DNA from 2 places in the Pseudoalteromonas obscura genome. Region 1 is predicted to be linked to the other one. Evidence: riboswitches for the same ligand, from Rfam matches in the RefSeq annotation. Region 1 holds a riboswitch; the other holds the start of a gene.
The links. Region 1 has a riboswitch for cyclic di-GMP ahead of QNM18_RS17530 (cellulose binding domain-containing protein). Riboswitches for the same ligand answer to the same signal wherever they lie in the genome.
Positions count from the first base shown of each region.

Region 2: linked by a shared signal. The riboswitch ahead of QNM18_RS16885 (DUF4955 domain-containing protein) and the one ahead of QNM18_RS17530 (cellulose binding domain-containing protein) in region 1 are both predicted to bind cyclic di-GMP.

Region 1 covers NZ_JASJUT010000008.1:72,525-80,535, forward strand. The annotation lists gene QNM18_RS17515 (DUF2059 domain-containing protein) at 1-377, opposite strand, end outside; gene QNM18_RS17520 (S9 family peptidase) at 968-3,271, shown strand; gene QNM18_RS17525 (nucleoside hydrolase) at 3,689-4,645, opposite strand; cyclic di-GMP riboswitch class I at 5,174-5,256, shown strand; gene QNM18_RS17530 (cellulose binding domain-containing protein) at 5,487-7,283, shown strand; gene QNM18_RS17535 (DUF1592 domain-containing protein) at 7,296-8,011, shown strand, end outside.
Region 2 covers NZ_JASJUT010000007.1:223,096-231,106, reverse strand. The annotation lists gene QNM18_RS16905 (Hsp20 family protein) at 1-10, shown strand, start outside; gene QNM18_RS16900 (hypothetical protein) at 109-492, opposite strand; gene QNM18_RS16895 (ankyrin repeat domain-containing protein) at 915-2,678, shown strand; gene QNM18_RS16890 (hypothetical protein) at 2,861-3,031, opposite strand; gene QNM18_RS16885 (DUF4955 domain-containing protein) at 3,179-5,410, opposite strand; cyclic di-GMP riboswitch class I at 5,499-5,597, opposite strand; gene QNM18_RS16880 (ATP-binding protein) at 5,886-7,034, opposite strand; gene QNM18_RS16875 (response regulator) at 7,171-7,863, opposite strand; gene QNM18_RS16870 (DUF3019 domain-containing protein) at 7,874-8,011, opposite strand, start outside.

The DNA of each region.
Region 1 (8,011 bases):
AATAATTGATGTCTTTTTTCTAAAATACTCTTTCCGATTGGGCTTCTTAGAAAGTCCCTTAACCCCAATAACTCTTGTTCTGTGTATGTATTTTCATATGCGTTAATAATGTTAGCCTTATAAACATCCCAAGACAGGTACTTCTCTTTTAATTTTTCTTGTTTATTTTTAAACTCAGTTTCTAGATCTTGAAGCTGATAATGTCCATCTGCATCAAATGTTCCAAAATCGAAGCTTCTCATCATAAATGAATTTTGCTCAATGACTTTTTTATACTCAGCTTCCCCGCCCTCTAATTGAAGGATTTCCTCTACAATTTCATTTGCACTAATTGAAATTGAAAATAACATTGAAAAAGCAATAAATAATTTCTTCATAAGAACTCGCATATAACCACATTGAAAAGCTCAAAATAGTAGGAAAAACTTACAAAAACACGCACAAAACCTGATATTTTTGCCCACCTTAAATACTCTGTAGTAAAAAATTAAGCTGATTTATTAATTAATTTTAGCAACTTACTAGCTAAACTTTGTGTTATCAACACACTAACCTCCTGTAAACAACGAGAGGTGATTTCTAAATATCTCAATCAACATTGTTAGAGCCTGTAAGGCTAGATCTGAAAAAAAGACGCCATAGTACCAGAACTGACCGCTCCTATCTATTTTGGATGAATTCCTAGATTTTGTTTAAGGATAAATAGGGTAACGTCGTCGTAGACAAACCTAAATTTGAAGAGGTGCTATTTTACGCGCCCTACTCAATGTCATGCATACAAGCTCTCTTACCTTTCCAGACTTGCATAATTGAATATTGTATACAATTATGCATTGCGATATAGTTAGCTTGTACCACAAACGTCAATGTTCTTACTGCCAAAGGCTACGTTGAGTCTTTTAAATATAATAAATACTGAACATTTGGAGTGCAGATAAATTGATATAAAAAGTAAGGAGTATGGTCAATGTCACAAAGCAAAAGTGTAGCTTTAATGGCAGCTGTCAGCCTGTTAGCTGCATGTCAAAGCAACTTGAACTCTACTAATATAGAGCCGATAGAAAAGTTAAGTATACGAGACTCTGATTATCAAAGAGCGGAACAGTTTTTACCGCAAAATTTAATACCATTGGTAAAGAATACTAAGCTAGCCCCCAACTGGATTGGAGAGGGAAATGCTTTTTGGTTTAAACAGCAAGATCACCAAGGATACAAATATATCTATGTCGACCCGCTAAATAACCTACAAAAACCGTTATTTGATCATAAAAAACTAGCAAGTGCTTTGCTTCACTCCGGGGTTGAAAATGCAGAGAAAGACCCACTCTCATTGGAATCTTTGAACGTAGAACTGCCATTAATTAGCTTTACTATCCACGACAAAAAATTTCAGTGTGATATCAAACTATATATCTGCTCACCAAATAAAAATGCCAGCTTAGCGAAAGAGCCAGGAACATCCCCCGATGGCCAATGGAAACTGACCGTTGAACAATATAACCTAGTGTTGACGAGTCTAAAAACTGGATCAAAAACACAGCTGACGACTGATGGAACCGAAGGCTTTCCCTATGGGCTTATGCACCCAAACCCTGCAAATGACCTTCGCGATGATAAGCCATATCAACCTAAACAAGTTTATGCCAATTGGTCCGAAGATAGCCAATATGTAATGACCTATCAGCTTGACCGCCGTAACACAGGTAAATATGCACTCGTTCGGGCATCTCACCAACGAGGAAAACGGCCAGAAACCACTGAGTTCTATTACCCATCAGCGGCCGAAGAGCAGCTACCCTCCGCGCACTTGATGCTGATCAATGCTGAAGACAAAACGGTTACACGCTTAAAGGCTCCCCCTGTCATGCAAACCTACTATGGTGCAGCCTTATGGGGGTGGTGGCAAGAAGACGGTAAGTTTGTCTACCACAACCGATTTAGAGGAAACCGTCAGTACTTCATGCGTGAAGTTAACCCTAAAACAGCCAAAGTGCGTGTGCTGGTTGAAGAGCGCGATGATAAATACGTCGATCCTTGGGTACAGCAATATTGGGCACTACCAGAGCTAAACGCTTTTATTTGGAGCTCACAAAGAGATGGCTATCAACATTTATATCTGTACAACTCTGTTGATGGCAAGCTGAAAAATGCGATTACCAAAGGGAATATGACGGTTCGCGTAATACGTGGTGTAGATACCAAAAAGCAGCAAGTCTACTTTGAGGCGTCTGGCAGAGAAACAGATAGAGACCCTTACCTTCGTCATCTTTACAGGGTGGACCTAGATGGCCGCAACTTAACATTACTGACTCCTGAAGTTGCCGAGCATGACACTCGAATATCGCCTGACTTTAAGTACTTTATAGATACCTATTCGACCACCACACAAGCCCCTATTTCAATATTACGTAGCACCCAAAATGGTAAAGTTATTCGAACATTACAAAAAGCCGATACTAGCGCGCTATTCGCGTTGGGATGGCAACCACCTAAGCCATTTTCAGTCCTTGCAGGTGATGGTAAAACGCCTTTATATGGCTTGATGTATTTACCCTCGAACTTTGATCCCAATAAAAAGTACCCGGTAATTGATGACATATATACTGGACCACACAACTTTTTTACGCCTAAATCATTTGTAACCTATCGCAGCCAAGCGAATGCACTCGCTGAACTTGGGTTTGTAGTCATAAAAATGGATGGCCGAGGCACTAACAAGCGCGGCCGTGAGTTCCATGAATACTCTTTTAAAAATTTAAGTGGTGGCAGTGATGATCACGTTACTGCAATTAAACAGCTTGGCAAACGCTTTGACTTTCTGGATCTTAACAGAGTAGGCATTTTTGGCTTTAGTGCCGGTGGTTACGATACAGCGCATGCGATGTTTAAGTATCCAAACTTTTTCAAAGTGGGCGTATCAGCATCAGGTAATCATGACTTTAGAGTGGACAAGGCTGGTTGGAATGAAATGTGGATGGGCTACCCAGAAACACCGGAGTGGGAAGGACAATCAAACTTAAACTGGGCTAAACATTTACAAGGCAAATTACTTATTGCTCATGGCGAGTTGGACACCAATGTGCATCCAGCAGCAACTTTACAACTGGCTGACGCTCTAATGAAAGCCAACAAGGACTTTGACTTGATGATTTACCCTAATATGGGGCACGTACTTGATAAAAACCCATATTTTGTTAGGCAGCGTTGGGATTATTTTGTGCGTCATTTATTAGGAGCAGAGCCGCCCAAGTCCTATGTGATCAGTAAATAGCTTTTGCAGATTTTAATTAAACAAATCTCAAAGCGCGTTACAACTAAATTTAAAAAGCCCCGGAGTTTCACTGGGGCTATTATGTAAATTTAAAGGTGTATCCTATGTGAGGAAATTGACGCGTTTGTGCCTCCTAGATATTCGCGGAATTTATGCTGACCGCGTCGAAATAGCTATCGTTAATGGGAACAAAGGACATCCCAGTTTCCCGTCTGGCGGATTCACGATAAACATCACCCGCTAGGCTAACTCAGTAACAAGAAGACCGATACAAAGGCCTTCTTGTTATGACTCACACTGCTAAATAGTATCTACCTTGCGTTTAGCACGCTAAGTTAGAGCATTTTATGTTCTATCAAGTTTTGTAAACTCAATGAACCACCCAAAACCTACATTTCCTCAGCCTGACTAACTAGTTTAATTGCCACAAATGATATCGAAGTAACGCTGATTAAATGTTTGAGGCTCCACATTGATTGCTATGGTTTGTTTTGGTGCTGTAGCCCATTCATCAATTGGAAAAACTCTATTTGAACCTTTAAATAAAGTATGTCCTTTTGCTGGCCCTTCGGTTATGACTCGTATGTGCCCTTGCTTTGTTGTAAAAATTTCAGGTGAGACCAAATACATGATTGCTGAAGAGTCATGTACATAAAATCCATCTAAACCAAGGTCATCATTGTAAAACTTTGCATAAAAACGTGTAATGTCATAAATAAACTGACCGTACTTTTCGCTGTGCGTCCTTACTTTCTCTAAATACGCATTTGACATCTGGGTTTGCTGCGTAACATCTAACCCAACAATGGTGACAGGCCAATCTGCATTGATAACAATATCTGCGGCAAGCGGATCTCCGTACACATTTGCTTCGGCAAACGGTGTCAGATTACCCGTATGACCGTTATGTCCAAAAGCCCCACCCATAATGATGACTTCTTTTACTAACTTGCCGATTTCAGGAGCTTTTTCAATTGCCAGCGCTAAATTTGTAAGTCTACCTACCGCAACTAACGTAATTTCTCCCGGTTGCTTTTTTAGTGTTTCAACAATGTAATCATGTGCAATGAGTGGAGATAGAGGTGTATTGATTTGATCAGGTAATTCAATATTGCCTAAGCCATTATCACCATGAACAAGGGTTGCAGGCTCTGTTTTCACTTGATCGAGTGGTGTATTTACTCCCTTAGCGACCTCAGCATGCATACCAAATTTTTGTTTTAAATAAAGCGCATTACGCGTAGTGTTTTCTATACTTGCATTGCCAAAAGTGGTCGTAATACCGACCACTTCAATATCTTGACAAGCATGTGCTAGCAGTAGCGCCATCGCGTCGTCAATTCCAGGATCCGTATCAAATATTATTTTTTTCATTTAACTTCTCATACACTTGGAACGATATAAAAATCATATCACGACATATATCGACACTTCACTAGCATTCGTTCAATTTTAAGCAAAGGCATTAATCAACGTATGATTTTACGTTAACTTCACCCATGTAAATTCTGCTGCAATAAACCTCCCTGAAACCCATCTTTCGCGGTCTACATTGGCTAAATTTTGAAGATGTGTCAGGTAATATCTATAAAGAGATATGCACAAAGCTGATTATGGCTAATTAACAGCTTTACTCCTTTTTATGGAAGGTTCTAATTCACTTTTGCCACTACTGAATTCACCGACACTATTTGTATACCAGCAAAAATAGTGCCCTTATTTAAAATTCTGCCACCATATTGCCACTTAAAAGCAAGTCGTTAATTTATATAAATTTCTCAAGGAAAGTCTGAGCATTTTGTATGGCTTTGTAGAGCATTATGAGGTGAAATGTGCAAATACTGTGAAAGTTGCTGTTGGGGCTTTGCGGTTATTGTGCTTTTAAGCTAACTTGCTTTAACAGGCTTAAAATAGCAAACCTTTTGAAAGAAAGGGACGCAAAGCTTCCGGTCTAAGGTGAAAACTAAGATAGCGGGGTTGCTGAATGCCAACGCTTATATTGCTGACAATGTGCATACTTTTGGCTCGTATGCGCGTTGCGTAGCCGATCGGTATTCACGCCTATGACATATCATGTCATACCCCCAGCCCATGGTTTTTCACTATACCTGATTATTGCGCTAGCTATTGACGCCTGTGAGATCTGGTCGTTCGCTTATTCAGCGATGAGCAGCAAGGAATAACATGTCAAATGGCAATGTTTCGGGGAATTTTCATGAGACAACATAGATACAATAGCAAGCATCGCCGAATTTTAAAAATCGGTCTCTGCTTAATGGTTTTGGGACATCCCACACACGGCTTGGCTGCGCAATGCGAGTTCAAGGTTAAAAATGAGTGGCAAAGTGGCTATACCGCCGAAATTACCGTATATAACAATACTGACTCCGCCATCAATGGCTGGGAAGTAGGGTTGGAATTTAATCACGGTGAGTCAATCAATAATGCTTGGCGAGCTCAACTGAGTGGTAACAGTCCATATCAATTCAAAAACCTGAGCTGGAATAATACTATCAATCCAAGTTCGTCCAAGTCGTTTGGCTTTAACGTCAAAAAAAGTGATGGACAGGACGCTACTACACCAAGGTTATTTGGTATTTGTGAGGGAAGCTCACAAAATGATGACGTTAAGGTTGTAGTGTCAGCGTCTGAAAATCAAGGCACAGCCCCCGCAACAATCAACTTTACCAGCGAAGCGACAAATTTACCGTCAGATAATGTGAGTTATCGCTGGGATTTTGGTGATGGGCACGACTCAAATGACATTAACCCGCAGCATATCTTTGAGCAAGCAGGATCTTATTCAGTTTCCTTAACCATCAATGATGGTACAAATGACTACCCTGCTGCCCCAATACAGGTCACGATTAGTGACGCTCAGCCAGAATCGGCGCAATGTACTTTTGAAGTTGAACAAGAGTGGATCTCAGGCTTTCGTGGCAAAGTCACTATCACCAATACTGAAGCGGTTGCCATTTCAAACTGGAAAGTACTCATGGCTTTTTCAGATAACACCAAGTTGACAGGGGTTTGGCATGGTCGCCACAGTGGAAATAACCCTTATGAAATCATTAATGAAAACTACAATGGCACAATAAACTCTGGTCAGAGTTTAAATTTTGGCTTCAATGCCCAAAAAGCACAGGAAAATGACACTCCAGCAATTCCTTCTCTTGGCGGTTTATGCTCATTAGACGGTGATATTAATCACGCACCATTAGCAGTTGCTTCAGCCTCTACCACATCAGGTGAATACCCATTATCGGTGGCCTTTGATAGCAGTGAATCCTCAGACTTAGACGGTGACACCCTTACTTATAGCTGGGACTTTGGCAATGGACATACTTCAAGCGAGCCAAACCCTACTTATATTTTTGAAGAAGAAGGTGTATTTTCTGTCACGCTGATGGTCAACGACGGGGTAATAAGCACGGTGAGTGACCCTATTAGTATTCAAGTATCAAAGCCTGAGGCTCCACCTGTAAGCGGGCCATTTGTATTAAGCCCTCAAAGCTCCCAGCTTTATTTTGTCTCGACTAAAAAACAGCACCTCGTTGAGTCACACACGTTTCACAATATCAGCGGCAGTATTACACCTGAGGGGATAGCAAGGTTATCTATTGATTTGACCAGTGTTGATACCAATAACGATACCCGTGATGGCAGAATGAAAGAATTTTTATTCGATACCGAGTCGTTCCCAACCGCCGAAGCCCTGCTCTCCATTGACTATGCAGCGTTAGTTGCACTCCCCATTGGTAGCACTGAAAAGCAATCCATCTCAGCCACACTCAACCTCACTGGCGTTGTAAAAGAAGTAAACGCCGAAGTTGTAATTCGACGTCTTGCGAATAATAAAATTTTGGTGCAAAGCCTAACACCAATCGTATTAGACGCAACAAACTTTGGCTTGGAGCCAGGCATTGAAACGCTTAAAACACTGGCGAGTTTGTCTGTGATCAGTTATGCAGTGCCCGTGAGCTTTAATCTCATTTTTGAAGCACAGCAATAGGAGGGAAAGAAGATGAAACGCAATAATTTAACACACTTTTTTACCCTGACTGATGCTTGGCTTAGCACGCCTAAAATTGCTAAGTTCGCTGCTTGTGTCAGCCTACTCACCAGTGCCTCTTTTGTTCACGCAGCACAATGCTCTTTCACTATTCCAGACAATTGGAACAATGGCTTTAAAACTGAGATCGTCATTGAAAATCAGTCAGATCAAAACCTTAATGATTGGTCTCTCGAGCTCACGTGGAATCAAGGTGTGTCGCTGCAAAATAGCTGGAATGGTAATTTCGACTGCAATAACACAGGTTGTACCATTACGTCGCAAGGCCATACGATACATGCCAATCAGTCATTTGGCTTGGGTTTTGTCGCCAATAAAAATGGTTTAACCGATATGGTGACCCTGACTTTAAGTGGCGATATTTGCACAAACTCAGAACCTCCAACACCACCCGATGATGTGACAGAAACGGGTTTATGGCAACTCGATGGCACAGCCTCTTTACTGAGCTATGTATCAATAAAAAAAGATCACGTTGCAGAGCTCAATCAATTCGTTACGCAATATGATGACTCTCCAGCGCTGTCTGGCAGTATCGACGCCGATGGTAAAGTAAAGCTGGCCGTTGATCTAAGTACCATTTCGACTGGTGTGGATATCAGAAACAGTCGAATTTTAGACTTACTCTTTGAGACAGATTTACTGCCCGTCGCTTACTTCAGTGCTGA
Region 2 (8,011 bases), on a different contig from region 1:
CGCCAGTTAAGCTTTACCCCAAAAAAACCTATTTGATTATCCCTGATAAAGTCGCTTTATGCGGCTTTTTCTGTATATGTAAACCCCCTTTACAAACCAGTAGACTAGCTACTTCGTTCTTTCTATTTCACACAATTCGTTGCCACTGCATGTATCTTCAGGTTCAGTTTTAATTGCTCCATGCCTATTTGAGTGCTGAGTATCCTTACAATTTTGCTTGTACGCTATAGAATCTTGTGCATTGTCGTAAATATAAACAGCCGATGAAAACGCCGCAGTTGTCGCAGCAACCGCAACGGGAATAAAGAGATCTCCAGGAACAATGGGACTGCGATTAGCAGGATCGTCGCCAAAGATCTGTACGTCAATTTCTGTTTTTTCTCTGACAAAATCACAATGCTCATCAAAGTGCATTGTCTTTTTGGGCGCAACTATGCAGCCAGATAGTCCTATTAGGGCAATCAAACTTATCAAATACCTACTGTTTTTCACACTTACCTCGATACCAATCAATGTACCCCTAATCTAGCACATTGATTTTTAGTAACTTGTAACAAAGTGTAGGCGAGTTTATGAGCAGGTAACGGTCTTGATAAGGTAACTGGTATTTAGTGCAAAAATATGAAGTGAATGGCAGTCTGGCTGAAAATTAACGTCATCGTATTATAAATAATATACGCTAAAGCAACTCATACATGAACCTATAGTTTTGAGGAATAGGTTTGTTTAAGTTGTGCTGAGCGAGTAAGGTACGCTCATTTTAAATTAAACATTTTAGCTAAGTTTGTTCAAAGCAGACTATATAAAAAAGTCGAAAATTTCCTAAATTATGTGTTTTCATTTGATATTGAATGGTATTTTTTATTGAAGACATACTCCCTAATTACCTGAAGAAATAATAACAAAGGACATCAATGAGCCAAAAATTCTTAGCTGCACTCTTATTACTCTTCGTAGCACCTAGTAATGCAGCAATCACTCTCTCCATGTCTGTCAATAAAGAGCCAGTCTGTAAAATCTACAAAGAGGCGTACACCTTAAAACTATCGGCTGGCGCGAAGCCTATATTCAATACCGATGAAATTCCTTCACATAGCGACGGCAGCACATATACTTCGGACGGCTCAGATGTAATCCCCATTGAATTTTCAAAACCATTCACACATGAAGAAGTAAAGTGGCTAGAGTGGCTTCCTATAGCTGATTTTGATCACAGCTTTAAGTGGGGAGGTGTATCAACAAATGTTACGGCAATAGGTAGCATAAAGCCTTCATCAGGTAAGTCCCTAGTTTTCCAAGCCAATACCATCGGTTGGCGCGGGCCATTCCATAGGGTTTGGTTGATTGACGATAATAAACTGTCATCTCTCCTAAAAAGCACACCAAGCAATACTGAAGAAATTCCGATTGAAGGAACCGGGGCCAAGCTAATTTTTCCAAACTTCGAAACAAGGTCCCGTTCTAATCTGACCAATGTATTTAAATTTAAAAAAGACTTCTATACCGTAACCAATGAGCAAATAGTTAAAGTGACAACTGGTAATCCTGAAGTTGTTTGTCAAGTTGGCTTAGAATCAGAATTCTCTTCAGCTCAGCTTAGTGCTTTAGTAAAAGCAGCCAACTCAGCATTAATGACAAAAGGAATCACGCATATTCCGATGTACTATGGCACGATGGGGAATCCACATCAATATGTTGAAGATGGATTTGAAGAAGCAACCAATAAGCCTTGGCTGATACAGGTTGCTGAAAATGGCAAATGCTTGGCGAACGATAAGATTAATAACTGCGAAAAGAACAGAAAAGTCGAAGCTGTACTGGAAAGTTTCGCAGAAATAGACCCTTGGAGCTTCAGAGAGATCAAAGCTATCCGTCATCACATTGATGGCACAAAACTAGTACTATCACAGTACTACATCGACAAATTTAAAGTTGATGAAGTAATCTCGAAAGGCATGGCAACTCAAGCGATTTACAACTTTTTAGAAAAAACAGTCCTTCTTCATCCATATATTCAAAACGAAGTAGGTAAAGTCAAAGAAGCCCCCAATTCTTACACCTTGGACGAAGACGATGGCACAATACCACGCAATTGGTTCAACAAAACTAGTTTAATGTGGGCTGCACACTTTAACGACTATGATGCTGTCATGCGCTTGTTGTCACAAGGCGAAAGCTTAGCTGATGTTACTAATACCAATGATCACTATCCTTCAATTCAGCTTCTAAATCGCTCAGCCCTAACATACGCTGCAGAAAATGGCAGCATTCCTTTAATTCAGGCCCTTATAAGCAGAGGCGCCGACACTAATATAAAAGACTCAAAAGGGAATGAGATAAAAAGTTATTTCCAAAAAAATAAGCTCTTGGACATAACATGGGAGGAATTAACAAGCTTACCAAAAGCGCCTATCAAAGCCAGTTTTGACTGTAAATTGGCGAGAAGTAAACAAGAGAAAGCAATTTGTAATAGTAAAGGGCTATCACTGTATGACCGACAACTCGGCTTGTTATACAAAAAGGTGAGAGCTTCTAAGCTCTACCCCGAAATCAAAACATTACAGCGAACTTGGCTTAAATCGTTGCGAACAGAGTGCTCAGGTTCGGGCGTTAAATTGCAAAACTGTATGAAAGAAAAGTACCGTTCTCGAATTAAATATCTTGCCAATTTACTTTAGGTAACGAGGTTGTATTTGGCTCTTTTTTGGTTTCATGAAGAGAGCTTCTTTTATTAAGCTGAATATTTCCTAACTTTCAGCCATCTTTGAACGTCCGATTTCACTTTTAAAGCATTTGATTATAGCTAAACTCATATGGCACAAATGGTGAGCCCTTTTGACTCACCATCATGCAACTTCAATTACAGTACTTCTTTACTGCACAGATCCATATTCGCTTGATCTTTTAGCTTCAAGCAATACATAGATGTCTCGTTCACTTCGATACCATTGATCATAAAGCTTGAGAACCAACCAAAAACCAGTGCCAATGCAACAAGTGCATATTTTTTATAGGGAGGGATTGTTGTCATGTTAAATACCTTACTACTTTCTTGTCAGCTATCTTTGCTGACCAATAAATCTCTAAATTAGATGTCTATCATCTGAACACAGATTATTTGTACGCAGATTATTTGTGTACAAAGAACCTGTTTGTAGATAGATAAACATCCTAAAAATTAACGATATACGCGTACGTTTCTTACTTGGCCTTTAAACGGGTATGTGTTCTTTGGCGTAGAGCCTATGCTCAATGGCACATCATTTTGATTTGGTAGCACAATGCTTTTGCTACCCATTGACTGACCGTCAATGCTCAACGATAAAGTGCTGCCATCTAACTGCATTTCTAGTTTGTGCCATTTGCCATCAGCAAAATTGCCTGCATTGACCCCTTTGCCATTAATACGCGCACTGATCACGCCTTCTTTGTTGACCTGAATGTAATAAGCGTTTTGCGTACCGTAATTGCCTTTAGATAACATGAAACCCGTTTTGGTCGTGCTGAAGTCTTGATATTTGAACTCCAGTTCAATCTTGCTGAATTGGTCAATGTCACCAAGCTCAACGCGCTGATCAACACCATTAAACGTGCCCTGATATTCACCGAAAACCTTGCCGTCTTGGCCGTGACCAGACAGGTCACACACACTGCCTTGAAGTGACCATGCACCAATTAGGCCTTCATCCGTTACTTTTTTCGCACAGCGACGTTGCTGCAACTGACTTGCATACAAGCTTTCAATCTCTGTTTGCTGTTGCACATAGGCCTGTGGCAGGTCAGCAAGACTTGCATCATACCTTTGCTGGCTTTCAAAACCATTGAATCCAGCACCTTTTAGGCCGACTACATAGGGCATAATTACTCGACCATATTTGCTGTCATGGCGCATAAATGCCCATTTATCAATCGCTTCATTTTGCGCTGTATTGGTCACATTCCAAAATACTAAATGCTTGAGGTGGTTAGGCTGTGCGCCGACTGAGCCGCCCATATACCCATAATTCCAGCCGCCTTTGCTGTTTTCTATCAGGTTGCTGTAGGGCATGTTTGCATGCAAATTATGAAAACGTTTTGACGAATGGGTAGAGCCAGAAATTACATTGCCAGCCGCTTTATGCGAAAAGCCAGCGGCATGCCAATGCTCAGCTTGGTCATCAATATTTTGAGCAAGTACATGCGTCGAGGCATTGATATCTAAACTAATGTGGCCCGGGTTACCGGTAAATGCGACGTCTTTTATGGTCATCGCCGCACTATTTACTACAGATACACCTTGGTTCAAGTCGATGAACTCAACGTCTCTTAACCATGCATTGGCGACTCTAGAGAAGCGAATAGCACTCCAGCCGCCGTCATGTACACCGCTTTTATGGTGTTTGAACGCTTCTTGCCAATTACCTTGAATCGTCAAGTTTTCAACACCAATATTTTGTAATAATGGCGCTTTTTTCAACCCCCAGTAGCCATCGCTTGAAACATCATGGTGGATCACCGCCGCAAACGTAACCATATTGCCTTCTAAGGCTGTTATTTGATGAAACTCCTGTGAGCGAAGACCTTTTTTGATCATGCCCCAGTTGCCGTCTAGCTTGTAAGGGGAAAGCGCTTTTGCAATTGTTTCAGGACGAGGGTCGAAACGAGACAACTGAACCCACTGACCAACCTTAAGTAAAGATGCATCACGAACCTGCACTGAGCGCGTAGACTGTCTCGGGTGACTAGAAATAACATCGGTAATAAAACGTTCGCCGCTTGGGGAGGTCACTGCTTCACGTACACCTTTTACTTTAGGATCACGATTTGAATAGTTGTAACCAATTTCAAGTAGGTATGGACTTGTCCACATTTTGTTTGGGTATACCAAATCCAAATGCTGGTCCATTTTTAAAACACTTTGCTTGCTCTCACCACGTAATACCATATTTCCGCGAGATACTTTAATGGTTGCACTATCGCGACTTATTCGACCATTTGCAGTATCGGACTTATCAATACCATCAACGTCGGACAGAGTGTTGAGGTCATAAGTCCCGTTGGGGAAATAAATGACGGCACCTTTACCTCCTTGATCAATATGCTGCTCAGCGGCGGCAATTGCATCACGCACAGCTTGTTTGTCTGAACGACCAGGCGCGACATCGGCACCAAAACCTGTGACGTCAAAAACACGGTAGCCCAGTTCATTCACTTGAGGAATTGACTGATTCGAAAATTGATATCCAGCGTAAGAGAAATTAGCAATGATCTGATCATCTGCCACTTGGCTGTGTGGATCTCTTAGATCTGACTGAGTTGACCTCGAGTCTAAATAGCTATGCCAGAAATCGCTTGCATAACTTTGAAATGGTAGCCAGCTTGTTGCAGCACATAGTGCTAACAATAAGGGCTTATTGGAAAAGTGTTTCATCTCTAACCTCAAATAACTACATTGTGTAGTGGTATTGAGTAGATCTGGCAGTCACATCCCTAATGAATATTCATAGTATTCCTAACTATGAAGCAACCCCGCTATCATGTGCTCTGCATATAGAAACAGTGCCTTTAGACCGGAAGCTTTGCGTCCTAGGCTTTCACCTAGTTTGCCAGTAACTACAGTTTGTATAAAATTCAGGTGGAATTTATAGGAAGGTTCCAAATAGGTCAAACATAAATTAGAGCTAAAATCCTAATCTGTTGTTCAATCAGGAATTATAATTTATTAAACTTTTAACACAGATAGATTATTCCCACTTAAAGGGACTGTCATCAACATCATATATGTTTATTTGCTGACACTTGCCTACGTAGAAAAGCAATGAGTGAAAGCAGCGGCCTTTTTCAGACAACTTATTGGGATATTAAAACTGCTTACTTACAATTAATTACGCCTGTGCTTATGGGCTTCATACAATGGGAAAACGGAGCTTAAATCGTGCACCTCCCAATTCAGGACAAGTATCTACCGCGATAGTGCCATGATAGCGAGAGATGATTTTGGCACTAAAAGCTAACCCGATCCCAAAGCCTGCGCACTGTTGTCTATCCAGTCTGACAAAAGGCTTAAATACAGTCGCTCTTTTTTCTGCCTCAATCCCTAGACCGTCATCACTTATACTCACCACAACATGGTTACTCTCATGCAATACTGCGACTGTACACTTGCTATGCCCATATTTAATCGCATTATCAATGATGTTTGACACAGCCATATTCAAATATCGTAAATCGGCATTGATACATACACTCTGCGATGGCAAGTTAAGTTCAACAGATCCATGATAGGTATTGGAGATTAAGTTCGATAGCATCTGAGTCACATCCACTCGGTGTGGTTTTATTTCATCTAAGCTGTGCTGCAGCCTAGCAAAATCAAGCATATGTATGAGTAACCCTTCCATATCATCTAGTTGCTGATTTACCCGAGATTCATACTTGGCTCGCAACTGCTCATCTTGCGCTTCAACGAGCGTATCCAGCCCCATCCGTACCCGCGCTAACGGGGTCCTCAACTCATGAGATAACCCGCCTGCCAGCAACTTAATATCATCCATTAAGAGACTAATTTTACTAGCCATTTGATTAAACGATAATTCAATATCACGGATGTACCAAAGCGTACCAACCTGTAACCTGACATCAAGTTGGCCCTCTCCGAGTTTGGAAGCAGCCGTACTTAATCGCATCAAACGTCTCACAAAGGGTGCTAAAAAAATGACGATAACAATGACCAAAAGTAGATAAAAAGACAGCGTTAAAGGCAGGCGATAATCTTCTTTTTCGACTTGTTTATCATACTGGTAAATTAATATATCATGCGTACTGGTCAATAGGTGAACCATCACGTGCTCTTGCGTCTCTAAATAAACGGGCTCTTGTCTTTTCAATTGCTCCTGTAATAGAGCCGGTAGCGGATACTCGTCCATTGCACGCGTGTACAATATGGCGTTACGTTGGTTATGCTCATCTTCAATGAAATCAGAGTCAAAATCAGGTATCTCACCTGATGCCATTAGCTTTAAAAGCGGCAAGGTGAGTGATAATTGCTCGCTCACAAAAGGCTCGCTCGTATCCTCTGACGAATATAATTTATCGAATATTTGTCCTAACAAGATACTTGCAATCAATAAAACACTCACGAGCGCAACAACAAACCGCCACATATTGTTTTTGTTCCTTTAATTTATCGACTTACCAAGTATCTTTAGCTAATTGATACCCTTTACCCCACACAGTCGCTATTTTGTAAGGTGCTTGTGTGTCGCCCAGCTTCTTGCGCAAACGAGATATACGCAAGTCGATAGTACGGTCAAATCCATCGTATTCAAAGCCGCGTAATTCCTGCACCAGATCCTGTCGTGTCACAACACTTCCAGCGCGACTAGCCAGTACCCAAAGCACATCAAACTCATTACTTGAGACTTGGATATTGTTGCCATTGAGTGTTACTTGGCGATTGTCAGAATCGACTTCAAGTGCACCAAGCACCAGTCGTTCACTTGCCACAGTTTGCGAAACAGCAGAGCGCCGCAATAGGGTTCTCATTCTCGCCTCAAGCAACCTGCCTCTTACTGGCTTGGTCAAGTAGTCATCGGCCCCCATCTCTAGACCCAATATTTCGTCAACTTCCTCATCTCTGGCTGTTAACATCAAAATCGGTATTTGCATTGACTGCCGAAGCGCTTTGCACACATCTAATCCATCCATGCCAGGTAACATGCCATCCAAAATAACCAAGTCCGGCGGTGTTTTTTTTATACCTTCGAGGCCTGCTAGCCCGTCATGATATACGGATACCTGATACTGTTTTGCTTCGAGGTAATCAGCTATCCACTGTGCCAATTCCACATCATCCTCAACCAACGCAATCTTGCACTCATTCATCCTAAATTCCTTAAAACATTCGCCATCGAACAGCTTTGCTTTTGCGCTTTTTATAGATCCAAGCGTATTTAACTTTGTCGCTAAATATCACCTTGTCGCTGCTATTTTTCAAACTGATAACGACATCATCGGTCATAATCAGTTCGCT